4 regions of the Paenibacillus terreus genome follow, and region 4 is predicted to be linked to each of the others. Evidence: riboswitches for the same ligand, from Rfam matches in the RefSeq annotation. Region 4 holds a riboswitch; each other region holds the start of a gene.

Region 1 (7,238 bases), on a different contig from region 4:
TCCGATGGCTGGAGGATTTTTATCCGGTAAATATACAAGGGAAAACCAGGGCGGTGCTGAGGATCGACGCAGTAAATTCGATTTCCCTCCTGTAGACCGGGAGAAGGGATACGATATTATCGATGTGCTGCAGGGTATTGCAGCTGCGCGGGAAACAACGGCGGCCAGAATTGCCTTGGCATGGCTCTTGAATCAGCCGGCGGTCACGAGCGTCATTATCGGTGCGAAAAGGTCTGACCAGCTTCAGGATAATCTCGGGGCATCCGGCATGGTCCTCAGCGGGGACGAGTTGTCCCGTCTTGAAGAAATCAGCCGGTTAAAGCCGGAGTATCCGCTGTGGAACCCGCTGGCTTATACGGAGGACCGGTATCCGGGCACCGTATAAATGAGCAGGTCAACCATTACGGGCCGTGACAAAGAAGGGATGGGCCTTATTATTGGCTTATCCCTTTGGCATCGGCCGTCCGGGCTGACCCGGTTGACTGGTCAAGGCGCCGCTTTTGATTTGATGGTATAGATCCGCTTTGCGGTTAATCCGGTCCATATAACCCATTAGGGTCTCCACCTGGGCTTCGATTTTTTGCCGCTGATGATTTAAAATCTCGAGCCGCTCGTCTATAGTGTCGTCACCCTGCAGTGCAAGCTGTACGAAATCCTTCAACTGCGCAATGGACATGCCGGTTTCGCGCAGGGCACATACAAATTTCAGCCATTCGATATCCATATCCTCGTACACACGAATTCCGCTTGCATTGCGCCGGATGAACGGCAGAATGCCTTCCTTTTCATAATATCTCAGCGTATGTATGGACAATCCCGTTTTTTCGGCGATTTGGCCGATCGTATATTGGATTGTGCTTTCCACAGATTGATCTCCCCGTTCCATAACCGGATTTGAATTAATGATACTCATTATAGAACCTTGAATACGCTTCAGGTCAAGCCGGGCAGAGGGAAAACCCCGCCACACCTAGAATATTAAAAGAAAAGGAGAGTGAAGTTGTGAGCAGAAAATCATTGCAAGTGGCAGCCCTGCCGGGATATGAGCCCGAAATCGGACGCTGGCTGTGGAGCTTGGAGGATGTCCGCAGAACCATTTTGGAAAAGTTGAACGGCTTGGCCCCTGGCCTGTTGGATCAGCAATTGGAAGGACGGCACAGCATCGGCTCGCTATTGTATCATATTGCGCTTATTGAGGCGGATTGGCTGTATGTTGAGGTGCTTGAAGCCACCGAGTATGAACCGGAAATTCGTTCTCTATTTCTGCAGGAGGACAGGTCGGAGGACGGTTCTCTGGTTCATGTTGAAGGTCAAACCCTGGAGCAGCATCTTCACCGTCTGCAGGCCGTCCGTGGCAGGCTGCTCTTTCATTTTAAAGGCATGAGTCTTACGGACTGGAGAACCCCAAGACAGCTTGAAGCCTATGACGTAACTCCGGAATGGGTGATCTATCATTTGGTGGAGCACGAGGCGCATCACAGAGGGCAAATCTTCGAGCTTTTGCGGAATTTGCAGCCTGATCGGGTAAATGGTTAATAACATAAGGAAAGAAGGGGTGTTATGCTGAAACTGGTTGAAGCGGTGATTGAGGATATGGACAAGCAGCTTGAGCGGATCGTGAAAAGTTTGGATCCTTTAGATGATTCACTGGTGTGGAGCAGGCCCAAGGATACCATGAACAGCATTGGCAATCTGTGTCTCCATTTGGCAGGCAATGAACGCATGAATGTGATCAGCGGCATCGGCGGGCAGCCGTTTATCCGTGAAAGATCGAAGGAGTTTACTACAGAAGGCGGTATATCCAAGGAGGAGCTGATCCGCCATCTGACGGACACGAGAGCGGAAGCGAAAGATATACTGGCCCGGCTTACCGAAAAGGACCTGGACAGGGAGGTGGCCATTCATTACGGGCTGGAGGATTGGAACCGGATGCTGCGGGTGCAGGCCGAGGAGGGCAAAACCTACGAGATCAAGGTGGTTGGCAAGCTGATCGTTGCTGTTGCCGCACACTATGGATATCATGCGGGGCAAATCGTACTGCTTTCCAAGCTGCAGAAGGATACGGGAGAGCATGTAACAGGACAGTATCATTGAAAAATGCCAAACCGCCTGCTGCAGGCGGTTTTCACATTTTTTTGTATATGTTCAATGCTTCGTAGAGGAAATTTGTATCATACCCCGTTTTTTGATGGATTCTAACACACCATTGTTCAATAGACTCTGCTTCCGGATCGTTGAATAATCCTTCGGTTGTGCTCAGAAAGCTTTGCCAGTCATAAAACTCCCAATGAGCGGTTTCATTCTTATAGGGAATTCTGCATTCTAATAGAGGTGACTTATGGATTGCATTCTGGCATATTTCGGCGGCAAGCCAGAAGTCATCCATTTTAACCGGGGTAAGATTAAAGACTTGCTTGCTGGTTTTTCCGTTTGGCCTGTGGTATAGAACCGTGAATAAATCACCAGCCGATTGCACTTGTATCTCTGCCGCAGGAAAGAGGCCCTTTAATCTCTCTTCAGTATAATCTTCACTATCGGCATCTACCAGCACCGGATTGAGCCACTGATCCCCCAAATCGCAATAATAGCGGTGTCCTTCCTCATTTTTCGCAATAACGGCCACATGCGCATCCTCTGTTCCCATATCATGGCCGATCGGATAAGCTTCAATCCCTTCCTTTTCGAACTCATGCAGCAGCCACAAAGCGAGGTCAAAGCAATTGCCTGTAATGCCATACTGCTCGCGATGCTCCTTCATTTGAGCTACTTCTCTTTGCTTTTTTCCGGAATTCTTTTGAAAATACCATGCTTTGGTTAAGGTTTCCATCGGGAAATGATCGAATTTTCTCCATACGCTTAAAATATCCTTGGTAGCAAAAATACGCCATTCTCCTTTCACAGGGGCCCGTATTCAAAGGGACTGCTTCTTTCAGCGGGAAAGAAACAGTCCTTGTTTAAATACCATTATACAGCTTCCCCGGCAGGGACGTCTTTGTCTTTTCTGGCGAGCAGAAGGCTCCAGCCTGTTAAAATAACAGCGCCGACCACCATTAAACCGCCGATCCATGAGGTGTGAATCAGCCCCGGACCATCCACAATCAGGCCCCCAAAATAAGCGCCAAGAGCAATGCCGCCGTTAAAGGCCGCGATATTGATTGCGGATGCGACATCCACGGCCTGCGGCACAAAACGCTGGGCAAGGTTAACGACATACAGCTGAAGTCCGGGCACATTCATGAAGGCAAACAGGCCCATCAGAATAATCGTGATCAAACCCGCCACTTTAAACGGAGCCGTGAAGGCCAGAATAAACAGGACCACCGCCTGAATAATAAACATATACAGCAGCGCTGAAAGCGGCTTGCGGTTGGCGGCCTTGCCGCCGATGATGTTGCCGATGGCAATCGCAATGCCATACAGAAGCAGAAGGAAAGCTACGGTTGTCTCGCCAAAGCCGGTAATGTCATGCAGCAGAGGAGACAGATACGTAAAGACGACGAAGGTGCCACCGTATCCGAGAGCCGTTATCAGGAAAGCAAGCAGCAGCCGTCCGTTGGTAATGAGCCTGATCTGATCCCGTACCGGGGTTTTGACCCCCTTCCGCAGATTGCCGGGAACGAGAATCAAATTGGCGATCAGAGCAATGATGCCAATCACGGCTATGGTTAGAAAGGCTGCACGCCAGCCGAGCTGCTGGCCGATAAACGTGCCGAAGGGTACGCCGGTAATCGTGGCCACGGTCAATCCGGAGAACATAATGGCAATGGCGCTTGCCCGCCGGTTCGGCGCGACAAGGTCAGCCGCAATGGTTGAGCCGATCGACATAAATACGCCATGCGAGAACGCGGAAATAACCCGTGCCGTAAGCAGCAGCCCGATTCCGCTTGAGAAGGCCGCAAGCGAATTGCCAGCGATGAAGATGATCATAATCCAGATCAGCAGCGTTTTTCTTGGTATTCCTGAAGTTAAAGAGGTTAATACCGGAGCGCCAAAAGTAACGCCCAGCGCATATAAAGTGACCGTCAGTCCGGTCATCGTTACAGATATATTCAAGTCTTCAGCGATAAGGGGAAGCAGTCCCACGCTGATGAACTCAGTTGTCCCGATTGCAAAAGCGCTGATAGCGAGAGCCAGCAGCGACAAAGTACTGCGTTTAGTGTCCGAGGACATGTTCAGTTCCACTCCTATTTTTTTATTTTTATGCCGGCCGGCAAATGCTATTATGGATGCTTCACACGAAAAAGAATAGTACATACTTCGAAGTACTATAGGCACTTACAGGTACCTATAGGAGGAAACGGGGGAAAAAAAGCCGGAATCCTGAGTATCCAGGAGCCCGGCTCTTCCGTTTGCAGATCGTTTATGTGGATGGTTCAAAGTATTTGCTTTAAACCTCTACTGTTTGGCCTTCTTGTTCAATATGCTTTTCGCCCCAGGCACACATGGCATCCAGGACAGGCTTCAGGGACCAGCCGTAACCGGTCAGGGAATACACGACCTTGGGCGGAACCTGCTCAAATATTTGCCGCTTCACAAGTCCGTCATCTTCCAGTTCCCGCAGCTGCTGTGTGAGCATCTTCTGCGTAATGCCAGGCATTAGTCTCTTTAGTTCGCTGGTGCGTTTGTCGCCTTTATCCAGATGACACAAAATAACCGCCTTCCATTTGCCGCCCATCACCTCAAGGGTTGCTTCCACCGGGATATTGTAAGCCATATGTTTACCTCCTGAAAAAATATAGTGAGATGCTTTGATCTCTATAGGATCTGAAAGTATATAGGGTTCTTTCAGAGATGTACATATCCGTCAAGGAACTACAATCTATGATAACACTACAAGGGAAAAAGTAAACAAGTGTGAAGAATGGCGATTTTTACGGGATCATGTCGAAAAAACACGGAAAATATATTATATTATCTCAAGTGGATATTCCACCATTTATGCAAAGGGCAAACTTGCCGAAAGGCAAGGACGCAAAGCTGCAGGCCTAAGGAAACTATCATGGATCTATGGCGGCTGGGCTACCTTAAATCGGAGGGAGAAATAGCAGGGTGAGCAGTATTTATCAATCGGATGTGGAATTTGTATACAGACGTGGAGAAACCAGGCTTGAAGAGTGCCAAATTACTTGCGAAACGGGGAAAAGGCCTACGATTGGAGACTTCTCCGATAAGTTCAAAGAATACGGCATTGAGACGAGACTGCATGATTTATACAGCATGACTTTTAAACCCGTTGACCCGTTGACTACAGAGATCATATCGATCCGGGTGATTCGGACATTTCAAATGCGTTAATGATTAAGCATTGGAGGGATTTTCCTCCGGTGCTTTTTCATTTTCCGGTGGTCTTCAAAAGATCTTCACAAGTTTAGGATAAACAGAATGGTGAAAGTAATAGGCAGGAGGACTCTTACATATTCGGAATGGTATAATTCCGGTATAACTTGGGCGTACGGAGGGACAGGCCTTGAAAACCATTCTGGTGGTGGATGACGAACAGAAAATTCGCGAGGTACTCGCTTCTTATTTACAGAAGGAGCATTTTCACGTGCTGGAAAGTGTGAGCGGGGAGGAAGCGTTGGCTGTACTGCGCAGCCAGCGGGTTGACCTGTTGATATTGGATCTGATGCTGCCCGGCATGGAAGGGGAGACCGTCTGCCTGGAGGTGCGCAAATTCAGCCCGGTACCGATTCTTATGCTCACTGCCAAGGTAGCTCAGGCGGACCGCATCAGCGGATTATCCATCGGAGCAGATGACTACATGATCAAGCCCTTTGATCCGAATGAGGTGGTTGCCAGAGTAAAAGCAATCCTGCGCCGGACAGATGATTCGCAGCTATTGGCGGACGTCATCTCTTTTAATGGGGGGCATCTCCGTATCGATTCACTGAAAAATCAGGTGTACAGGTATGAAGAGCCGATCAGCCTTACACCTAGTGAGTACAAGCTGCTGCTTCTGCTCGCCAAATATCCGCAGCGCCGCTTTCCGCGGGAGGAGCTGGTCGACAGGGTGATGGGCTTCGGGTTTGACGGTGATATCCGCATTATCGATCAGCATGTTAAAAATGTACGGCAAAAGATCGAACAAGATCCACGCAATCCGCGCTATATTATTACGGTGTACGGCTTCGGCTACCGGTTTGGCGGTGAGGGCTGATGTTCAACCGGCTGTATATCCGGCTGGCTGTGATCATCGTCGGCATGGCTGCTGGTATCGTTGCCATTTTTGCCGTGATCAGCGTATTTGCCACTCATTATCATATCTCGATGTATATGGAGCAGGTCTCACCGGCGAGTAAAAGAATGTCCCCATTGATGGATCACCTGGAGAGTGCCCTGATTCAGTCGATCCTGCTGACAGGGTTGTTTTCGCTGCTGCTGGCGCTGATTATCGGGGTCTATTTTGCAAAACGCATCTCCCGCCCGCTTGTCCGCATGAAACAGGCCGCCGAACGGATCAGCAGTGGCAGCCTGGACGCCCGTGTCAGCACGGAAGGCCAGGATGAAATCGCGGAGCTCGGGACTTCCCTGAACCGACTGTCCGAGCAGCTGCAGCGACAGCAGTCACTCCGCATGTCCATGTCGCAGGACATTGCCCATGAGCTGCGCACACCGCTAACAACGTTGAAAAGCCACATGAGGGCCTTGGAGGACGGAGTCTGGGAGCCGACGCCCGCGCGGATTCACTCCTGCCTGGAGGAGGTGGAGCGCCTGATCCAGCTCGTCAGTGAACTGGAGGAGCTGAATGTAATGGATTCGCCGGAATTCCAGCTTTCACGGAAAGAGGAGAATCTGCGTTTGATTGTTGGAAAGGCTGCTGCACTGATGGAAGCTGCTTTTCTTGAGAAAGGGGTGCAGCTCCGATACGAGGGCGTTTCAGATGTCAGGCTGCTTATGGATGCGGACCGCATGAAACAGATTCTGGTGAACCTGTTGACCAATGCTCTTCACCATACGCCTGCCGAGGGGATTGTAAGAGTCGAGGAGCGTAAGGAAAAGTGGGCAGTGTGCCTTGTAATCAGCGATACAGGACCCGGAATTTCGGCGGAGGATTTGCCGTATATTTTTGAAAGGTTTTATCGGGGAGACAAGTCGAGGAATCGGCAGACAGGCGGAAGCGGCATGGGACTGGCGATTGTGAAAAAGCTGGTGGAGGCTCATGGCGGCGAGGTGTGGGCGCAAAGCGATAACAGCGGGGCGCGCTTTTATATTCGGTTGCCTATGTGATATTTTCAAAT
Region 2 (7,238 bases), on a different contig from region 4:
CGGTCTTCGTTGTAGCCGAAACGGACATTTTTAAATTCAACATCCCCTTTGGCCGTTTCCAGCTTCGTGGTTTTTGCGCTTTCGTCTGCCAATTCTTTTTCACCTAAAAATTCGAATACCCGTTCACCGGCGGCAGCCGCGGATTGCAGATTGGTTGCAGCCTGTGCCAATTGGGACAAGGGCTGTGTAAACAAGCGAATATACACCATAAAGGCAACAATCGTACCAATCGTGATGACATTGCTGGATACCAGCAAAGCACCGACAACGCAGACCGCTACATAACCGAGATTCCCGATGAACATCATGACTGGCATCATCAGACCTGACATGAATTGGGATTTCCATGCATTGCTGTACAGACGGCCGTTAATGTTATGGAACACCTCTTTGGCTTCTTTTTCCCCGTTATATACCTTGACCACGTTATGACCGGCATATGTTTCTTCGATGTGGCCGTTGATTTGACCGAGCTCACCCTGCTGGGCAATAAAATATTTCTGCGAATGCTTCATGATCACCATCATCAATACAAAGCCGATCACTGTAGCCGCAATCGCGGTAAGTGCCATAATCCAGTTGGTAAAAATCATCATCAGCAGAGCGCCAACGAACGTAGCAACCGATCCGACCAGCGCGCTCATACTGCTATTCAGCGTTTGACCGATGGTATCAACATCATTGGTTACACGGCTTAGCACATTGCCGTAGCTCGTGGAATCAAAATATTTCAAAGGCATATGATTGATTTTTTGCGACAATTCTGTCCGCATTTTTTTCGTAATACGCTGTGTTACCGTGGCCATGATAAAACCCTGGAAATAGTTAAAGATGATCCCCAATCCGTACAGAAGGGCTAATATAAGAACGATCTTCTGAACGGCGTCCAGATCGATGCCTGTCATGATTCCTTGCTGAATCATGTTCGTAATATCACTGAGCTTATCAGGACCGATCACATTGAAGGCGGAGCCGAGCAAAGCGAGAATCATAGCCAGTATAATCAGGGGCAAATAGGCTTTGTTGTAGGATAAAAGCTGGCTGACCGTTTTCCCGAAATTTTTCGACTTTTCACCAGGCCTCATGCCGCCGCCCATGGGACCCCCACTCCCAGGCCCCCGCAGTTTCGCGTTTGTATTGTGACTGCCCACGGTGTATTCATTTTTACCCATGTACGAGTTCCTCCTTCGAAAGCTGGGAATAGGCGATTTCCTGATAAGTGCCGCAGTTATCCATCAGCTCATCATGCGTGCCGCTGCCGACAATTTCGCCATTTTCCAGCACAATGATGCGGTCGGCGTCCTTAATGGTGCCTATGCGCTGCGCAACGATGAGTGTCGTGGCGTCGCCGGTTTGTTGTTTGAGGGCCGAGCGCAGAATGCGGTCTGTCTTGTAGTCAAGCGCCGAAAAGGAATCGTCGAAAATATAAATCTCCGGCTGGCGGTAGATTGCGCGGGCAATGGATAACCGCTGCTTCTGTCCGCCTGATACATTGGCACCGCCCTGGGCAATTTGCCCCTCATACTGGCCCTCCATGTTCTCCACGAACTCGGAGCCTTGGGCAATCTCGACTGCTTTCTTGACCAGCTCTTCGGATATTTCCGGCTTCCCGTCAGTCCGCCCGTTATTGCCATACGCCACGTTAGAAACCACTGTGCCGCTGAACAGCACAGCTCTCTGCGGCACGTAACCGATTTTGTTATGAAGCGCTTCTTGCGTATAATTTTTGACATTCACGCCGTCAACAAGCACTTCTCCTTCGGTCGCGTCATAAAAGCGGGGGATCAGATTGATCACGCTGGTTTTACCGCTGCCTGTAGCGCCAATAAAGGCAACCGTTTCGCCCTTCCTGGCAGTAAAGCTAATGTTGTGCAGCACAGGCTCCTCCGCGTCCGGATATTTGAAGCTGACATTGCGGAATTCCACCTGGCCGGTCAACTCCGGTTTTCCTGCCGTTTCCTTCCCGTCAACGATTTTGGCCTCGGTATTCAGCACCTCCATGATCCGCTTGGCGGATACCGATGCACGGGGCATCAAAATAAAGATCATGCTGACCATCATAAAGGCCATGACCACTTGCATCGCATAGGAGGAGAATACGACCATATTCGAGAACAGCGCGATACGGTCAGGCACAGCAGCAACGTTAATCAGATAAGCGCCAATCCAATAGATCGCCACACTCAGGCCTGACATAATAAAGGTCATGCCCGGGCCGATCATCGCCATTAACCGGCTGGCAAACAGGTTCGTTTTCGTTAATTCAACGTTGGCCTGCTCGAATTTGGCTTCCTGATACGGCTCTGCATTATAAGCGCGAACCACCCGCAGCCCGGTCAGATTTTCACGGGTTACGCGATTCAGATTGTCCGTAAGCTGTTGAATCTTTTTAAACTTTGGCAAAGCGAAAATAATGATCACACTCAGCATCAGAATCAGCACGGCTACGGCCGCTCCCGTGGAGGCGGTCCACTGCCAATTTTTATCCGCAATTTTTACGATGGCCCATACAGCCAGAATCGGCGCTTTGATGATCACCTGCAGTCCCAGTGCAACCACCGTTTGAATTTGGGTAACATCGTTCGTTGAACGGGTGATCAAGCTGGCGGTCGAAAAGCCGTTAATCTCCTCCATGGAAAATGACAAGGTTTTGTCAAATACCATACCGCGCAGACGCATAGCCAGCCCTGCCGCCACCCTGGCGGCGAAGTAGCCGACAATGATCGAGGCGATCATACTGCCGACGGCACACAGCAGCATATAACCGCCGGGGACAAGCAAATCCGATATCTTCGATCCTTCCATCTGCAGCTTGGTTGTAATTTCCGCCATATAATCCGGCAGTCGCAAATCAAGCCATACCTGTGCAACGATGAAGGCCAGACTGCCAAGCACGAGCATCCATTCATGCCTCTTGAGGTATTTGAAAATCTTCACCATCTGGTTGCTCTCCTTTTATCTTATAGTGTAAGACATTTGGCAAAAATATCATGCAGCCCTTAAATGAACTGCATTGGTTATTAACTCTTGGAAGCCATGATCTTTACCAGGCGGACAAACTCCTTGGCATCCTCCTCGCTCAGCCTGCGCAGCATTTTCTCGGTTAACGCAATGCCTTCATTACGTCTGTCAAGCAGAAATTGCCTGCCGGCATCGGTAATAAATACGATCACCCTGCGTTTGTCATCCGCATCGGTACGACGCACAACAAACCCCTTCTTCTCAAGGCTCTTCAGCGCTGTTGCCACCCTTCCCGTGCTGACGGACAAGTATTCGCTCAATTCTCCGGAGGTGGTCCCGTCTTTATGGAAATTCAGGTGAATCAGGATCCCCACTTCCCCGCGCGAGAAGAGCTGTCTCCGATCATCCAGCGGCGGTTTGCGAGCTTGGGCGGCGTATTCAAAGAGCTCTACCGCTAATTCTTTATAATCCACTTGTATGGCTCACACCTTCTAAAATTTATCTTACACTATGAGATAATAATAGATCTTTGCTGCTGTGTCAAACCCATACGGGTATTCCCTCTATTTTCCGCCAAATTAAGTTGCAGATGGTACTGGTCAGATGAACAAAACAACACAAGAAATAACCCGGCTGAATCCCTCGGCCGGGTTATTATAATACCTTATATGGCACCTATCGGCGCCTATCCATTAAAACGCCCGCTCATATTGCACGGGAACTTTATGTTCCTCGCCGAGCGTTACCGCTGCATGTACAGCCCAGTAAGGATCGCTCAGCATACCGCGCCCCACGGCCACCAGCTCGGCATCTCCGTTCCCGATGACCGATTGCGCCATATCGGGGTCATCCAGTCTGCCTACGGCAATGACCGGAATGCCAACCTCCTCACGAATCTGGCGGGCGAACGGAACCTGATAGCCGGGATGGTTCCCTGGTCTTCTCGCTCCAGGAGTCCCTTCACCGCCGGAGCTGACGTGAACGACATCCACGCCCGCATCACGGTATTTCTTAAGCAATTCGATTGCATGATCGATATCGTATCCTCCGTCCGCATACTCCACGGCAGAGATCCGGAACAGCAGCGGCATGTTCTCAGGCATCTCCTTTTTGATCGCCTTAATCACCTCTACGCCGAAGCGTGAAAGGTCCTGTCCGTAGATATCATCCCGCTTGTTGGTGAGAGGGGAGTGAAATTGATGAATGAGATAGCCGTGCGCTCCATGGATCTCAATCGTGTCCACTCCTGCCGCTACCGCACGGCGCGCCGCTTCCCCGAATTTCCGCACCATCTCCCGCACTTCCTCCGTTGTCAGCGCACGCGGCTTCTTGTATGGCTCTCCGCCTGGGAACTCAATGGCCGACGGAGCAACAGGTTCGGCTGCGTCCTCCGCCTTGCGGCCGGCATGGGCAATTTGAATGCCCAGCTTCGCTCCATGCTCATGCACACCATCGGCAATACGGCGAAAAGCGGGGATATGCTCATCCGACCACAGTCCCAGATCATAGTCTGAAATACGGCCATCAGGCTCGACATCTGTCATTTCTATAATGATCAATCCTGTGCCGCCCACAGCGCGGCTGGTGTAATGGACATAATGCCAGTCATTCGGAATGCCGTCCTTGGCTGTAACCGAGTATTGGCACATCGGCGCCATGACAATCCGGTTTTTAAGCTCCAGGCCTTTAATGGTGTAAGGCGTGAACAGTATGTTCTTTGACATGGTAATCCCTCCCTGGTTCCTGTCCCATAGTTTCAACCACAGGTTTACGAATCATACATTTTTTAGCTGTACTGCAACTCAAGAAAGTTGCACACAATTCATTATCATACTTTGCAATTTCCCACACAAGTACTCACATCCATGTTCCCTAGTATCAATTTTTATACTGTCTTTGTGAGCGGTTATCAGCTCGATGATCCTGATTTCATGAATCAAAAGAACTTAAAATTTTTATTTCTTTGTCCCAAATAAAGAAAATTTGAGGAAAATAGTTCCAAACTCCTATTCCCATATAACCATCCTATTGGTAAATTGACATCATACAACACGGTTAGACAGCAATAAACTCGTACGATAAAGGCAAACCCGTTGAAAGGCGGGGACGCAAAGCTACAGGGGCTTAGGTGGGATGCCACGATGCCAGCCAGCTACCGAATACGACGGAAAAATACCTCCGTCTTATTCCTTTACCAGATAAGAAAGAGGTGTTTTTGCGTTCACAAATGTAAAATTCTTATTTTTCTAGGAATGAAAGTGCTTTAACATAAGTCCGCGAAGGGATGAAGCGGCGAAAGTTATTACATTTTTGGCATCCGGAGCGGCTTCCTATGTAACCGGCACCTCTGTAAATATCGACGGCGGCTCGGGACATGCTTTGTAGGCAGTATTAATAGCACACGGGGAGGGGATTGGATGTTGTACGACAGCAAGCCTGACATCGGAACACGGTACCCCGGTTCAGACGGGAATGATTCGCAGAGAGCAGCTTTTCTGAAATGGATCGAGCAAATCCTGATCGGCATCGACCGCGTTAAAGCTCATGATCATGTATATCTCATGGAGAGTAACCGCCGACAAAGCGACTTATATAGTGAACTTATACGGTCATGTAAAATACCGGCAGCGGGGATGTCTATGGAAGAGGTCAATCATAAGCTATTGTCACTTCTGCACTCCCTCCCCCTACATAAAAGATACGAATTGACAAATACGCTCCAGATGGACAGCATCCCGGGTATTCTCGGCCTGTTGACCGCTTGTCTGGTTAATGACAGTCATATGTCGGAGGCATACGGGCCGGCAGGTGCAGAGGCAGAAGCCAGTGTAACAGCAATGCTGTCCAGGCTGGTCGGATACGACAGCAGCAGCAGTGGAGGTTACACCCCTGGGGAAGGGCAAAGGGCCCTATTTGCGGCATTGCGCATCGCGATTGCCAAGCTTGCTCCCGATGCACCCCGCTCGGGCGTGCCCCGCAAGCTGTATGTGCTCTGTTCGGAAGCGGCTTATGACAGCTTGTCCAGGTCAATGGAAGCGGTAGGGATCGGAAGCGGTCATTTGATCCGGGTGCGGACACTGCCGGACAGCTCCATGGATCTTGTGGAGTTGAAGGATCAATTGATTCGTGTGATCCGCAGCGGAGGAACACCGATTTGCATTGTAGCCACAACGGGGACAAGCGATGCGATGGGGATCGACGATGTAGAGGAAATTTACCATTTAGCCGCCATTCTGTGCTCCGCTTATAATATTCCCCGGCCGCATATCCACGCGGACTCGGCGCTCGGCGGAATCTTTGCCTTCTTTAACGGGTACGATTTTGCAGCCAATCCCCTTTCCTTTGAACCGGAGACATTACACGCCCTGTACAGGATTCAATCCAAAATGGCCAAGCTTCGCTTTGCCGATTCATTGTGCGTTGATTTTCATAAATCAGGGCATATTCCGCATTCAAGCAGCCTGCTTCTGGTTAAAGACGCAAAGGATCTTCAGCTTATAGACCTTCCTCCGGAAGAAACGCCCGCTAGCTCCTTCGGAATCTACAGCGTACTGCTGGCTTTCGGGATTGAAGGTTATCAACAGATCCTGGGCCAACTGGTCGAGGTGAACATTGCTTTCAGGAAAGCACTGAAAATGAACATTCCCGAAGCGGTGATTGTAAATAGGTTTAATCCGGGGAACATTACTTTGTTTCGCATATACCCGGGCGGCGTTTCCCGCTTCGCGGAGGAATTGAACGGGGAATGCACGCAGGAGGAAGTGGAGCGCACCAATCTCCTGAACGAAAGATTATTCGAGCGATTGGGCCGGCGGAGAGAGAGTATGTTATTGGACCATACGAAAAAACACTTATCTGTATTGACGGCAGACCTGCATACGATGCCGCTTTACGCAGCCAAGCTCTCCGTCATTTCACCCCATACCCGGAAGGAGCATGTGGATGAGATTGTGCTTTATCTGAAGGAGATTATAAATGATGTTTTAGTAACTTAACCCTCCTCCATAGTTAAGGACAAAAGTGTCTCCTATCATACGTTGTGAGATGCTCCGTGCATACCCCCCACTTACTATCAGAATTCGCTATTCTCCTGCGATATTCTGATTAAAAAATGCTGAGAACAGGTGTAAGATTCCCCTGTTCTCAGCATTTTTTGTTTTGTTCAAAACAATCAAATCAAAGAATCCCTGCTTCGCCGCACCAGCGAGCGATCCCTTGCCGGACCGATTCCACAGGCTCCGATTCCGACCGTGACAACGCCCATGCGACATAGCCGT
Region 3 (7,238 bases), on a different contig from region 4:
ATCCATCACAGCCTCCATGTAAGCAATAGAGGGAGTATCCGGAAGATAGTTAGCTATGAGCAATCGACCTCCTGGATTGAGTAAGTTAAATAAATTGCTGGTTAATTTTTGCGCAAGACTCTCTGGCAGATAGTCATATAAACCAGCGGTATAAATAAAATCGAAGGAAGGAAGGGGTACTGTGTCACAAATAAGGTCAATTAAAGTGGCATGGATCGTTTCTCCAAAATCCTTTATTAGTTCAGCAACGACAGAAAGAGCTTCCTTGTCCTGATCCATAGCGACAAATTTTCCGATTTTTCTGTTTTGAATCGCCACACTATCTAATGCTTCTCTCAGATGGCCGCAAGCAACTGAGAGAATATATGGATTCGCAACCCGTTCTGCAGTTTGATTAATCTTTCTGGACAAAATATGTTTTCTTTCACGAACAGCGTGACTTGCTTGAACTATACGGTTAAGTTCGCAGTTTAGAATTTCGGAAATCTCGGTGGGTCTGGCACAAGGTGTTGCTACTTTATCATGGTCATATACAAAGTCGATCATTACAGGATCACCCGCATAACCGCGCGGTTTTTCAAATGCCCGACGGGTTAGCGGATCTTGTAAGAAAAACTGGCTTACTGCATGTTCACGATATTGGGTGACAAATTGTTTCCATTCTTCTGCTGAGGAATGGCTGCGTATGTGGCTTAATCCATCATAGAGGGTACTACACGCATCAGAGAATTGGCCTTGATTGATTTTAATTTCTACTTGATTCAGTAAATTGTTTTTATTCAGTTGATTCATATTGTGGTTTAACCTCCAAGAGAGCTTTCAACGGTCTTCGAATATCCCAATCCCCTGGTATTACATACCCCCGGATACACTCAGCGTTTGACCAGTTATAGCGGCTGCTGCATCGGAAGCAAGATAGATGGCAGCTGCGGCAATCTCAGACGGATCTATAAAACGTTTCAGAGGTTGCTTACTCCAAAGATGCTTATGGAGAACTTCCTCCTCGGTGATCCCGTCTGCTCTGGCTACTTGTGCTATTTGTTGCATGATCAATTCCGTTTTTACAGCACTTGGCAAAATAGCATTAACTGTAATACCCTCGTCCACAGTTTCAAGCGCTACTGTACGCGTGAGACCCACAACGCCATGTTTTGCAGACACATACGCGGATTTATAAGCGGCAGCCTTTATACCATGAACAGAAGAAATATTAATAATTCTTCCATACTGTTGTTCTTTCATAAAAGGAACCACGTACTTCGTTAACAAGAAAGGACCGGTCAGCATAACATTAATCAGTTGGTTCCATTTTTCAATGGGGAAATCCTCTACTTTGTCAATATGCTGCAAGCCTGCATTGTTGACCAGAACATGGACGTTTCCCCGCTCTGCGATCACCTGTTGGACAAAAAGCTGTACTGATACCGGATCTCCAACGTCCAATTCGTAACCTTTTGCCCGGTCTCCAAGATCTTTCGCACGGCTAACCGCGCTTTCCACGTTCAAATCACCAATCGCAACGAAGTCACCATTTTTGACAAATGCTTCGGCAATAGAATAGCCAATGCCGCGAGCGGCACCTGTGACGATAACTGTTCTTTCCCCCTGGAATGGCATTTGCATATCCCTCATTTCTTGTAAAGTAGCATGTCTTGGGTGCGGATCTCTAAGCTGCCTTACAACATTCTGTTACATAAAATTATAAAATTCTACATAAATAAAAAAAATACCCATAATTGGGTATATGATTTTTATGTAACATTTTTCTGAAATTAGTTAATGCCACGTCTCTACCAAGTGCTATGAAAATTTCTTAAGAAATGCCCTTATATGATTGACTCTCGTTTTTGCATAGATTTTTTTTATAAAAGTACGAACCGTACTCTCACTGATCCCATAAATATCCGCCATTTCAGGTACATTTTTATTCTCCAGCCACCCATAAGCTATTTCTTTCTCACGATTGGTTAATTCATATTGATCAAAGAGAGAATAAGTCAGCTCTTTCTGTAGAACGGGGTCCTTTTGAGGCAATTTGTCTTCGATATTCCTTGCCAGATGTTCAATGAGGGGCAGAGCAAATGTAACCTCATGAAAATAGTGAAAACAGAGACTAAGATAACCTATAATAACATTTTTTATGCGAATGGGCGTACAAACCCAGGACAACTCGGCAAACAATGTGCTGCTATGCTCCTCTCCAATGACAACAGAAACCGCTTGATGCTCCATGGATAATGATATGGCATTGATCCCCAAGTGTTCCTTCGCGAAAGATGTACCCTTTGTTATATGATTTCTTTCAAAATAACTTATTAACAAATCAGTACCGCGGTAATCGACAACAGTTCCATCCGGATCTGTAATCACAAGTAAAAAGGGGATCGACAGCATGTCGTTCATACTCCTGGTTTCCTCTTGCAGCAAATGCAGGATTTCTTTTCGTTCAATCAACCTTTCTTTTCAGACATACTGAGAATATTAGGAAAATGATCGTTAACTTCTAGTAATATTCCTTGGTACATTATTTTCCCTTCTTCCCTTTAAGAATAAGCGACTAATAATGAAACCAACTCCTAATTATCGCCACGGCTGAATTCGATATCCATTGAAAAGAATGAAGAACCTTCGTCCATTTTGGTAGCATAGCAACATAGACGGAGGCTTCCGTCGTATTCGGTAACTGGCTGGCATAATAGATTTGTATTTCACTTTAGCCCCTGTAGCTTTGCGTCGCCACCTTTCAGTGGGTTTGCTATTGTCGTACGAAATATGAAATTGTCAATTTGCTTAGTAACCCTTCACGGACAACTTACAAATAATTATAAAATCCGACTTAAATAAATAGAATACCCAGAATTGGGTATTTCTTTTATTCTCTAATTGAGGAATCATGAAGATATCTGTCAGAATATTCAAGAGATAAAAGCCCGCTCATTACGAGCGGACCCGGAAGATGGTCATTAAGTTGTTAGTTGCATCATCATGACAATCCTGAAGCTGTATCCTGAAGCAATCCTTCGCGTTTGCTCGAGACTTCGATCATCAAGTTGGCTCCAAGCTTGAACCCATGTTGAAAAGCGGCTTCAACATGCATGCTGTTGACACGATCACACAAGTCAAAATATTCTTCAAGCTGACGAAATGCTTCGTCACCCAATCGGTCTCGCCATTGTTCCGTCTGCGCGACCACTTGCTGGCTTAAGCGTCGGTATTCTGGATGAGATGGCACGATGGTTTCATCGGGATGAAGCTGCCCGCGGTACAGGGCTTCCAGAATGGTTTGCATATTAATCCTCCCATAAATGTCATCGCATCGCTTGAATGAGAATCCTGCACATGGTAGGATATTTATGCAGTCTGCTTACTCAAGCGGATGCGGGGTAGGAAGTAGCGGTGTTCTTTGGGGACATTGCGCTGCTTCCTTCTTTAATTATTGGAGATCGTCGTAGATCTTCTCAATCCCCTTGCGCACGACATCCGAACGTGACATATTCAGCTTCTTAGCAGAAGCCTCAAGCTTTCTCATCATGTCCTGATCGATACGTATCTTGATCGTTTCGCTTTTGGGATTGTCAGATGGAGGACGCCCCATCTTTTTGGCCGACATTGCTTCACCCCACTTTTTGGTCCACAATAATATATTATTGTGGACCAAAAAGTCAATCGAATCATTCAGCCGCTCACTATTTTTTTCGGCAGATTAAGAGGCTATCCCAAAATAAATTAATGTGAATGAACGTTAACAAACAAAAAAATACCCACAATTGGGCATTTTATGCTTATGTATTTTTGTATGTTATGAAAATTTCTTAAGAAATGCTCCTTTATGATTGACTCTCGTTTTGGCATAGATTTTTTTGATAAACGTACGCACCGTACTTTGACTAATGCCGCAACTATCCGCAATTTCAGGTACATTTTTATTTTCGAGCCACCCATAGGCTATTTCTTTCTCACGATTGGTTAATTCATATTGCTCAAAGAGAGAATAGGTCAGCTCTTTTTGCAGAACGGGGTCCTTTTGAGGCAATTTGTCTTCAATATTCCTTGCCAGGTGTTCAATGAGGGGCAGTGCAAATGTAACCTGGTGAACATAGTGAAAACAGAGGCCCAGGTAGCCTATAACAACATTTTTAATTCGAATAGGTGTACAAACAGAAGACAATTCGGCAAACAATTTGTTGCTATGCTCGTCCCCAATGACGACAGACACCGCTTGATGTTCCATGGATAATGATATGGCATGGATTCCCGCGTTTTTCATTGCGAAGGATGTACCATTTCTTATATTATTTCTTTCAAAATAACTTATTAACGAATCGGTACCGCAATAATCGACAATGGTTCCATCTGTATCCGCGATCATAAATAAATAGGGTATAGACAGCATATCGTTCATACTCCTTGTTTCCTCTTGCAGTAAATGCAGGATTTCTTTCCGTTCAATCAGCCTTTCTTTTATTCCAGACATACTGAGAATATTAGGAAAATGATCGTTTACTTCAAGTAATATTCTGTGGTCCATTATTTTCCCTTCTTCCCTTTAAGTATAAGTGACTATAATGAAATCGATCTCCCAATCATTGCCATTGCCGAATCCGGCAGCCATTTCGCAAAAATGAAAAAGCCCCGTCCATTTTGATAGCCATAGCAAAATAGACGGGGGCTCCCGTCGTATTCGGCAACTGGCTGGCATAGTGATCAGTATTTCTCCTTAGCCCCTGTAGCTTTGCGTCGCCACCTTTCGGTGGGTTTGCTATTGTCGTACGAACAATAAATTTTTAATTATATAGTATAATATATATGCCGTTTTATCGTTTGGGAATAGGACCTTTTTATCAAGTATGACATTATGCGACAATCAATAGTCCGTTTTTTCAAGATTTTTTATAATTTTCTCTGGGAGCGCTCCACCCCCTTGAATATGGCCAGGAATACGCCTCCCCCTGCAATCACCAGGGCAAACAGCAGCAGCCCCAGATTGCTGTACAGATAGGCTGCAGAGTCAGTAATGACAGGCAGCACGGGAGTATTCAGCCAGTGCTGCGTAAGTAGTCCCCCCACTACAGCAACCCCGATTCCTTCCGCCAGGAAGCAGGCAAAATTTAAAATCCCCATTCCCGAACCGGCTTCCTCGGAATGAAGCGTCCCGGCCACAATGGTTGAAATCACTGTTTTGACAAAGGAAAGTCCGCCGAAAGTGAGAACAAGCGCGCCGGATATCATCCACGGGCTCTTATCCGCAAAGAGCGAAACACTCAAGAACCCTGCGCCGATCAATAATATTCCGGCAATGATCACCAAACCCGTTCCCCGTTTATCCAACAAAGCACCGCCAATCATTCCGAAAAGAATGACACTGACCGTTCCCGGAAATAAAATGCCGTATCCGATAAGACTTGCAGACATATGATGCACTTCTCTCATCATATACGGGACCATGGAGATCATTCCGGCAACGCTGCCCAGAAATACTCCTCCAAGGAGCACACCTGCAATAAACCTTTTTCTCCTGAGCAAGGCAGGCTCGATAAAGGGTTCTTTGGCATACCGGATTCGCAGCGCAAATCCTGAGAACAGAATAATGCAGATGGTTAAATACCACCATTCGTAATGGGTTGTAAACAAGGCAAACGTTATGATTCCAAAAACAAGCATTAAACCACCGGGCACATCAATCCGGCCTTTTTGCGATGGCTTGTCAGGAAGTGTGCGAAGGAAAAACGGCAGCGTCAAAAGTGTCATCATCGGCAGGACAAAAAGATACGACCAATCCACATAGTCCGTAATCAAGCCCCCGAGAACCGGGCCAATGCCTTCTCCAAATGCGACCGTCGAACCGATTAGACCAAAAGCTCTTCCCTGATGCTGCTGTTGGATACAGCTGGCAACAAGAACCACAATAAGTCCAGGGACAGCTGAAGCCCCAGCTCCTTGAATAAAACGTGCCGCAAGCAAAAGCGGGAACCAGGCATGAAAGAGCAATCCGATCAGCGATCCTCCCCCATAAAGCAGAAGACCGGCGAGAAGCAGCTTTTTGATGCCATACATATCCGATATTTTCCCGTACACCGCGGTTCCCGCCGCAAAAGAAAGAATAAAGCTTGTATTCACCCAGTTCGCGGCAGATGGCTGAATACCGAATTGTTCCGCAATGTCCGGTAAGGATACGTTAAATACCGTCTCGTTCAACACACTGAAAAATGCAAGAATGCTTAGCCAAACCAGAGATTTCCGGATACTTCCCTCAAGTGGCTTATTCATACAGTAATGCCCCTTCTAATGTAAGGGGATTACGCAGTTTATAGGGCCGTTGATGCGTTATCCCCTTTGTTTTGTGCCCTCATTTTTTTTCCTTGTCGCATGGTAATACCTCCGTAGTAGAAATAATTTATACTCCAGAAAATAATATCACAAAAAAGCTGGTTGTTTCACTCGACTTTATCTCCATATCATGTCGGCATCATTTTTGCGACTCATGCACCCTGCTCATTCATCAATTTTTTCAGCTTCTCTTCCGTTGCAGCATCCGGGGTATAAATGCTGCAGCGCAGATCATGCTCGCCATAAACCTGCAGCGACGTAAGCTCAAATACCATCTTGCCCGCCTTGGCATGCCTGAACTCCAAATGCACCTCCGGCGCGTAGCTCACCCGGCTCTGCTCCCACATCTGCTCAAAATCCGGATAACGGTTTTTCATCTCCTCCAGAAAATGATCATACCACTCATCTTCCACATACTGGCCATAATACGAACGGAACATCGCAAGATAACCGCTGGCAAAATGCTCCCAGTTCACCGCCAGCCTTTTGAATTCCCTGCGCGAAAAGAGCAGCTCGATCATATTGCGCTCTTCCTGCGGGATCAGCTCAAAATCAAGAAACACATAAGCAGCCGCAAGATTCCAGCCCACAATATGACAGGTCCGGTCTGAAATAATCGCAGGGCAATAGCGCAGCTCGGTGATGATTTTTTCCAGAGAGGGGGTGATGAGCGGCACTTCCTGTTTTGCCGGGTGGGATGCGGACTGCCCGGTTTCCAGAGCGAGCGAAAACAAGTATTTTCGCTCGTCGGCTGTCAGTTGGAGTGCTGTGGCTACGCAATCCAGTACAGACGGGGACACCTTGATGTCGCGGCCCTGCTCCAGCCATGTATACCAGGTGGTGCTCACCCCTGCCAGCTGTGCCACCTCCTCCCTGCGCAGCCCTGGAGTTCTCCTTCTCGCTCCTGCCGG
Region 4 (7,238 bases):
GAGATCGTCAACCTGCAAATGGCCCGTATCAAGGAACAAATCAAGCTGCAGCAGACGCTGCTTGAACAGCTTCAACATGTGTCCAAGTCCATGCAGGGGAAGGAACCGTTAGCGGTTGAGGATTTCACCGAGCTTTTGCAAGTGATGAAAAAGAGCCATGAGAAGCTGGTCGTCGAGCGGCGGACAAGCTGGGAACACCGTCTGGATGTACTGGGCGATTTTCTTGCCGAAGAAGAAGGAGATTCGAAAACTAAGGAGGATTCACCGTGACTGAACGATTTGTCAAACATGCCACCTTTGTCGTGGAGCGGACGTATGCTGCATCGCCTGCGAGAGTTTATAAAGCCTGGTCTGATCCGTCTGCCAAAGCAAAGTGGTTCTCGAAAGCTGATATTTTCGAATTCCGTGTCGGAGGACGCGAATACAGCAGCGGAGGTCCGCCAGAGGGGCCTGTCTTTACCTTTGACGCTTGTTATCAGGAGATTGTGCCGGAGCAGCGCATCGTCTATAGCTACACCCTTGATTCAGATGATGTGCGTATCTCCGTCTCGATCACAACGATCGAGCTTATTCCGATGGAGGGTGGCACGAAGCTGATCTTCACGGAGCAGGGAGCATTTTTCGACGGTCACGATACGCCGGAAGTGCGCGAGCATGGCACTAATGAGATGCTGAATGCACTTGGCAAAACACTCGAACAAGAAGGGTAACAATGGTGGCCGAACAAGAGTGATTTTTCGCCAGCTGTTTATGAATAAGGCAGAGTTTGAAGAAGCCAAGGAGTACTGTATCGAGGGCAATGAACAAAACCTGGACCGGCTGAACGCTCTGCTTGCAGAATTAATGGCATAATGTTGAATTTATGAGGATATGCCGACAAGGGGCTGTCCCAACAACAAAAAGCCGAGAACAGAGAGAAATTTTGCCTGTTCTCGGCTTTTTTAGGTGGATATGCACGGAGCAGCGGAGAGGACGAAGCAGGGTCCCAGGTCAATGAGCCTTTTGGGTTTGGGATTCCAATCTCTGATACACAAAAGCAAGCAGCATCGCCGGCACGGTACAAACAATCATTCCCAAAAAGGCGTATCTTGGCTCGATTTCGTATAAATAGCCGCCGAAAATGGTGAACACCGCCGTGCTCCAGCTAAGTGCCAGCGCCGAATACATTCCCTGTGCCTTGGGAACCTGTTCATGCGGGATATTTTTGATCAAATATTTCATAAAGGCATAATGCCCCATCGCAAATGAGCATGCGTGTAAGATTTGCGCGATACTGAACACAATCACGTTCGGAAAGGCAAATACCAATATCCATCGCAGGGATGAGCCAAGTGCCGCCAGCGCCAGTAAGGAGCCTGCCGAAAAATTGTGAAATTTCCGGTCAGCGACCGCGAAGAAAATAATTTCTGCAATTACGGCAATATTAATAATCACGCCGATCAAATATTTTGGTGCATGGATTTCTTGCAGATATATATAGCCGTAATTGTAGTAGGAAGCGTGTGCCGCCTGCAATAAAATCACAATGACAAGCACCAAAGGAAAGTGTTTGATTTGAAATAATTTAAGCATTCCGTTATTTTGGATTTTGCTCGCTTGCGGCTTTTCAGATAAAACTACGGGTGCACGCATGAATCCAAGGCATACGAACACCACAATGCCAAGCAGCATCGCCCATAAAATAACTTTTTCCCCCATTGCGCCGGTAAAGACGGCCAAGATCAAGCCAGTCACCACAAATCCAATGGATCCCCATAAGCGGCTTTTTCCGTAATGCTGCAATTGCTGCCGCTGCACAAGCACTCCGGCTGCACTGTCCAAAGCAGGCATTAACGCAGGATACACCAAATGTAAAAATACAGTTACGGCAAGCAAGCTGCCGAAGGCATGGGACGGAATGTAACAGAGGAGCGCAATGAGCGTGCCGATGGCCGCTGCATTTAATAAGGTTTTACTGCTGAATTTCCCCGATAATGCAGGGAAAATAACTAATGTGGACAGGCCTCTTGCCACCAAACCCACGCTCATAATCAGACTTGCCTGTGACACCGAGATCCCTTTTGTATGAATCAACCATCCGGTCCAATAGGGCAGAAAAACACCCCATGTAACAAAAAAACTGAAAAACTGTCTGCTCATCCAGCGTTGTGTGTTCATTTTGTTCCCTCCACAGGTTGCATGATATCATGGAGGGGGATACGGCAACATGAGAAATCTCATCTTTTGGGGTGGACTATGGAAATATATAAAAATGAGAAAAGAGAACGTTATCTGGAGGAACACTCCATTGCACATTTATTTTCTTTTCCGATTGAAGAGTTTATTGAGGTGCATGAATATAAGCGTGGTGAATGGATTATTAAGGAAGGCATGAGGCCTGATTATTTATTTTATGTTGTTGAAGGAAAGGCCAAAATTTATGTGACCCATCACAACGGGAAGGTGTCCCTGATTAATTTTATCAATGCTAAAGACTATTTTGGAGAAATGGAATTGTTGAACGAGGTATATTATACAAAAGGGATTCAGACTTCTACCAGGACGGTTTGCTTTGCGTTTCCTTTTCATCACTGCCGTGCACAAATGCTGGAAGACCCGTTATTTCTGCGTGGACTGACGAAGTTTCTGAGTGAAAAAGCCACCAAAATGGCGGCCAAGTCCTCGCAAAGCCTCGCTTTCCCGCTTGAAAACCGGTTAGCGGATTTTATTTTGCAGACTGCTGACGAAGGGGTCTATAAGGAAAAGCATGTGACCGTTTGTGATTTTCTGGGTGTCTCCTATCGGCATTTATTATACGTATTTGCTCAATTTTGTGATAAAGGATATTTGCAAAAAGAAGGCCGTCACTACCGCATTCAGCGGTACGACTCCTTATATGAACTTGCCGGGATGTTGGGGAATACGTAGTGATTTGCGATTAAACGCCTGTCCCTTCTTTTCTCAAACGTTGCTCATGCTTAAGAAGCCATTCCTTTCGCCATAGGCCGCCCGCATAGCCGGTTAACTTCCCGTTGGTACCAATAATTCGGTGGCAGGGGATGACAATGCTTAATTTGTTTTTGCCGTTTGCGCTGCCGACAGCTCGTATGGCCTTTTCATTCCCGATGGAAACAGCAATATCTTTGTAGGACCACGTTTGCGCGTAGGGGACTGTTTTTAAAGAATTCCAAACCGTTTTTTGAAATTCAGTACCTTCATATATATAAGGAAATGTAAACTCGGTACGTGTGCCTTTAAAATACTCATCAAGCTGATCACGGCAAAGCTTCAAAGCCTGGGGAGTTTCGTCATGGATAGCATTTACGATCTGGTCCCGTTCCGAGAACAGGATAGAGTAAACCGCTTGATCGGTTCCTTGTATTTCAACCATTCCAATGGGGGATTGGTAATCTATTATATACAGTCTGCTCATATAAGGACCTCCAAGAAAAAAGGTAGTATTGAATCTCCAGTTTATCGATTAAGGCTCTTTCCTCATCTTACGAAACTCGCTTGGCGAACAGCCTTTTAAATTTCGAAACACTTTGTAAAAATTAGAAAGACTTTGGAAGCCTACCTCATAACCAATTTCAAGATTGGTCATATCGGTCGTTTGAAGAAGCTGTGTGGCTCTATCGATGCGCACTTTTTCCAAAAAAGTACGCGGAGTCTCTGATGTTTCTTTTTTAAACAGCCTTTCAAGATAAAAGGGGCTTAAACCGACCTGTTCCGCAATATCATTCAGCTTCAAATCTTGTTTATATTGATTCACTAAAATTGTCGTAACACTTTTGACAAATTCACTGTTTGGAGAATGTTCAACCTCGGGCTGGCATCTTTTACATGCACGATAACCAGCTTTTTCAACCTCACTGATATTGTGATAGAACTCAACATTTATCTTTTTGGGCTTTCTGGATCTGCAGGAAGGACGGCAGTAGATTTTTGTTGTTTTCACGGCTGTAAAAAATAGACCATCATATTTCCGGTCGCAGGCAATGATTTTTTCCCACATCTCGTCAAATGAAAGATTTATACTGGTCATCACTTCATCCCTGCCTTCTGATCTAGTTTTCATATAAATGTGAGGTATCCTGTAATTCCAATAATTTAGCCGCATTGTTTTGTAAGCAAGCGATGACTTTATCTGACAGGGCATTTCCGAAGCTGAAACGCTTGACGCCTAACTCTTTCAGCTTATTACAACTCGTCAGGTTAGGCAAAGACAATATATTGAGCGGCGCCTTGACTTGAGCAGCTATTTGCTGAATTTCGTCCTCTTCCGTTACCCCTGGCACAAAGATGCCACTGGCCCCGCTTTCAACATAGGCACTGGCCCGATCGATCGTTTCATTGAAGGGGTTTTCCAATTGAAAGTAAGTATCCGTTCTGGCGTTGATATAAAAATCTTTGAATCCGCGATTTTCCAGCGCCGTCCTCATTTTGATCAGAAGGCTGCAATGATCCGCTATATCTCTTAACCCCGTTTCTTTTTTCAAGGAATCCTCGATATTAATGCCGGCGACCCCGACATCTGCTGTTCTTAATACATTATCGATAATTGTGTTAAAATCCTCGCTATATCCTGCCTCGATATCAGCGGATACCGGTATTTTTACATTTTCTGCAATGGTTTTGACGATTGCTAGATTTTGATTAAAATCTATTAATTCTCCGTCCGCATAGCCTAACGAGTTGGCAATCCCCCAGCTGGTAGTACCAATGGCTTTAAAACCTGTCTTCTCTAATGTCAAAGCTGATAATAGATCCCAGGCATTTCCCAAAAATAATAGCTCCTCTGAAGTATGGAGATTATTGAACTCCCGAATCATCGACATTTTGCTTCCTCCTTGGCTTTGGTGTAACTCATTCTATCAAGGAGGCTTTAATCATTTCGTCCTCATTCTTGCTCTTATGGTCTGAGATATGAACGAAAAAAAAGATCATCGAATGGGCGCGGAAATCAATGAATCTTGTAAATTTTCTCTTGATAGAAATAGAGATATTTGGTAAGATAGTCTCACAAAAGCTACTCACGATAACGGCAAACTTGTCGAAAGGCAAGGACGCAAAGCTACAGGGCCTACTTGGCGATATGTCAAACGGCAGCCAGCTACCGAACGAAGACGCTTTTTTTGTTTTTCATAGGATAATTTTATATTAAAATCTGGAAACTCTAGCACGACAATGGCAAACTTGTCGAAAGACTGGGACGCAAAGCTACAGGGCCTTCTTGACGATATGTCAATGGCAGCCTGGCTATCGAAGGGAGTTTGCAGTTATGCGCAACGCAATATTCGCGATTGTAGGACTTTTTGCGTTATTATTGTGGGCTCCGTTTGTACAAGCTGCGCAATCTCAGGATTGGCTGGGCTTGGAACAGCTGGACCGTGGTGTGATCGTTGTTCGCTATGATGTGAAAGCCGGCATCAAGACGAAGCTCATGATCTCAAAAGGTCAGGACAAATATACGTATGTACTTTCGCCGAATAAACGGCAGGAAGCATTCCCGCTGCAGATGGGCAACGGTGATTACACGGTTACCGTACTGGAGCAAGTCAGCGGTACCAAATATAAGATCGCACAGGAAGCGCCCGTTACACTTCAACTGGCAAACAAGAGCAAAGTGTTTTTGAGTTCTGTACAAAATATCAATTGGAGCGAACAGGACAAGGCTGCTCAACTTGCGAAGAAGCTAACCGCGTCTGCTCAATCTGACGAAGAAAAAGTACAGGCTATTTATGAATATATTGTTGGTACGATCAGATACGACAAGGCTCTTGCAACCAGTGATCTGACAGATTACCTTCCCGATATCAATCGCACGATTGCAGGGCAGAAGGGGATGTGTTACGACTATGCCTCCCTGTTCGCTTCCATGCTGCGGAGTATCGGCATTCCAGCCAAGCTCGATATGGGGACTTCGGAATACGTCGATGTTTACCACGCCTGGAATGAAGTTTATTTGAACGGAAAATGGGTAACCATTGATACAACGGTTGATGCGAGCTGGAAAGCCAAAGGGGCCGATTTTAAAATGATAAAAGACGCCTCTCGTTATTCGGTATCCAAATATTACTAAAAAGAATACGATTAACTTAAGCTTTGGACACATGTCCAAGGCTTATTCGAGTTTGTAGAGAAATTGTAGAGGTCCGGCAGTTATAATGCAAGAAGCCCATTTGGTTCTGGTGGGAAAAACAGGAACAATGAATCGTGCGCCATTTAGAAATAAGTGGAGGTGATGGACTGAAGGTCTCTTAACGGCATACAATTCAATGCAGTATAGATAGCCCGATTTGCGCACGGAAAGCTGGATCGGAACCGACATTACGAGGGTGATGTAGAGACTGAGGGAGAGATTATGAAGAAAAAAGTTAGTGGAATCGTTGTGGCGCTGCTGCTTCTGCTTCAATCGGTTTTTGGTGTAACCGTCTGGACGGGCAATGTAGCCAATGCCAACGCGGCCGATGCACTGTCAAACGTGCAGGAATCCGTGTATGGGGAAACGGATGAAGTTGCAGTGACGGATGATGTGTATATCCCGCCGGCGCCAGTCAAGAATACGGACAATATTTTAACAAAAGTGGTATTAACCGACTCGAATGGTAACGTGGTCGATGCGGTATATAATCCGGACAGTACCCTGGACATCGGTGAGGCTGTGAATCTCAGCTACGAATGGGAGCTTCCGAATAATCACGGCTACAAGAACGGGGATACCTTTACCTTCGAACTGCCAAAGCAGTTTGAAATTTTTACGGACATTGACGCACCGCTCGTGGCCGATCAAGACAAAGTTGGCACATTTACCGTCGATCGGAGCGGGAAGGTTGTCATGACCTTCAACGATTATGTGGAAAGCCATTCCAACGTAAGCGGCAAGCTGCAAATACGCACCGAGTTTACGAAGGAAACGATTAAGGGAAGCACGGAAGTCATCATTGCCATTCCGGTAAAAAGCGGTGTGCAGACCGTTATCGTGAATCTGAAGCCGCAGGGCGGAAAGTTGATCGATAAACAGGGGAAAGCGGTTGGCAAAGACCGGATCGATTGGACGGTTCAAGTCAACAAGTCGCTGGATAAGATCAAGCATGCGGTCATCACGGATGTGATGCCTGAAGGCTCTGAGCTCATCGCCGACTCTGTGGAGGTATACCGTCTGCAGGTTAACGGTGACGGCTCGACGGTCCTTGGCGAAAAGGTAGGGGCCGACAAGTATACGGTTGAAACGAACGGCGGCGCCAAACTGGAGCTTG

What was found. Region 4 has a riboswitch for cyclic di-GMP ahead of ACE5KN_RS18270 (transglutaminase-like domain-containing protein). Riboswitches for the same ligand answer to the same signal wherever they lie in the genome.
Region 1: it holds a riboswitch for cyclic di-GMP, as region 4 does, so the genes downstream of both, ACE5KN_RS22960 (hypothetical protein) here and ACE5KN_RS18270 (transglutaminase-like domain-containing protein) in region 4, are expected to answer to the same signal.
Region 2: it holds a riboswitch for cyclic di-GMP, as region 4 does, so the genes downstream of both, ACE5KN_RS08825 (SDR family NAD(P)-dependent oxidoreductase) here and ACE5KN_RS18270 (transglutaminase-like domain-containing protein) in region 4, are expected to answer to the same signal.
Region 3: it holds a riboswitch for cyclic di-GMP, as region 4 does, so the genes downstream of both, ACE5KN_RS03290 (LuxR C-terminal-related transcriptional regulator) here and ACE5KN_RS18270 (transglutaminase-like domain-containing protein) in region 4, are expected to answer to the same signal.

What each region holds. Positions count from the first base shown of each region.
Region 1 is NZ_JBHIRX010000015.1:121,858-129,095, forward strand. It holds gene ACE5KN_RS22925 (aldo/keto reductase) at 1-385, shown strand, start outside; gene ACE5KN_RS22930 (MerR family transcriptional regulator) at 443-913, opposite strand; gene ACE5KN_RS22935 (DinB family protein) at 1,003-1,536, shown strand; gene ACE5KN_RS22940 (DinB family protein) at 1,561-2,094, shown strand; gene ACE5KN_RS22945 (hypothetical protein) at 2,126-2,881, opposite strand; gene ACE5KN_RS22950 (MFS transporter) at 2,965-4,170, opposite strand; gene ACE5KN_RS22955 (winged helix-turn-helix transcriptional regulator) at 4,388-4,714, opposite strand; cyclic di-GMP riboswitch class I at 4,937-5,027, shown strand; gene ACE5KN_RS22960 (hypothetical protein) at 5,050-5,295, shown strand; gene ACE5KN_RS22965 (response regulator) at 5,468-6,157, shown strand; gene ACE5KN_RS22970 (sensor histidine kinase) at 6,157-7,227, shown strand.
Region 2 is NZ_JBHIRX010000003.1:410,804-418,041, forward strand. It holds gene ACE5KN_RS08805 (ABC transporter ATP-binding protein) at 1-1,172, opposite strand, end outside; gene ACE5KN_RS08810 (ABC transporter ATP-binding protein) at 1,165-2,940, opposite strand; gene ACE5KN_RS08815 (MarR family winged helix-turn-helix transcriptional regulator) at 3,021-3,434, opposite strand; gene ACE5KN_RS08820 (NADH:flavin oxidoreductase/NADH oxidase) at 3,654-4,685, opposite strand; cyclic di-GMP riboswitch class I at 5,035-5,121, shown strand; partial or broken gene ACE5KN_RS08825 (SDR family NAD(P)-dependent oxidoreductase) at 5,245-5,346, shown strand; gene ACE5KN_RS08830 (pyridoxal phosphate-dependent decarboxylase family protein) at 5,379-6,956, shown strand; gene ACE5KN_RS08835 (monooxygenase) at 7,138-7,238, opposite strand, start outside.
Region 3 is NZ_JBHIRX010000001.1:718,604-725,841, reverse strand. It holds gene ACE5KN_RS03315 (class I SAM-dependent methyltransferase) at 1-792, opposite strand, end outside; gene ACE5KN_RS03310 (3-hydroxybutyrate dehydrogenase) at 853-1,632, opposite strand; gene ACE5KN_RS03305 (helix-turn-helix transcriptional regulator) at 1,801-2,403, opposite strand; cyclic di-GMP riboswitch class I at 2,676-2,767, opposite strand; gene ACE5KN_RS03300 (DUF6809 family protein) at 2,984-3,289, opposite strand; gene ACE5KN_RS03295 (ribbon-helix-helix protein, CopG family) at 3,434-3,658, opposite strand; gene ACE5KN_RS03290 (LuxR C-terminal-related transcriptional regulator) at 3,800-4,528, opposite strand; cyclic di-GMP riboswitch class I at 4,681-4,771, opposite strand; gene ACE5KN_RS03285 (MFS transporter) at 4,891-6,267, opposite strand; gene ACE5KN_RS03280 (helix-turn-helix transcriptional regulator) at 6,480-7,238, opposite strand, start outside.
Region 4 is NZ_JBHIRX010000010.1:82,080-89,317, reverse strand. It holds gene ACE5KN_RS18305 (MerR family transcriptional regulator) at 1-270, shown strand, start outside; gene ACE5KN_RS18300 (SRPBCC family protein) at 267-710, shown strand; gene ACE5KN_RS18295 (MFS transporter) at 991-2,157, opposite strand; gene yeiL (transcriptional regulator YeiL) at 2,236-2,907, shown strand; gene ACE5KN_RS18285 (methylated-DNA--[protein]-cysteine S-methyltransferase) at 2,918-3,412, opposite strand; gene ACE5KN_RS18280 (bifunctional transcriptional activator/DNA repair enzyme AdaA) at 3,461-4,024, opposite strand; gene ACE5KN_RS18275 (isocitrate lyase/PEP mutase family protein) at 4,047-4,817, opposite strand; cyclic di-GMP riboswitch class I at 5,013-5,100, shown strand; cyclic di-GMP riboswitch class I at 5,159-5,246, shown strand; gene ACE5KN_RS18270 (transglutaminase-like domain-containing protein) at 5,261-6,061, shown strand; gene ACE5KN_RS18265 (collagen binding domain-containing protein) at 6,344-7,238, shown strand, end outside.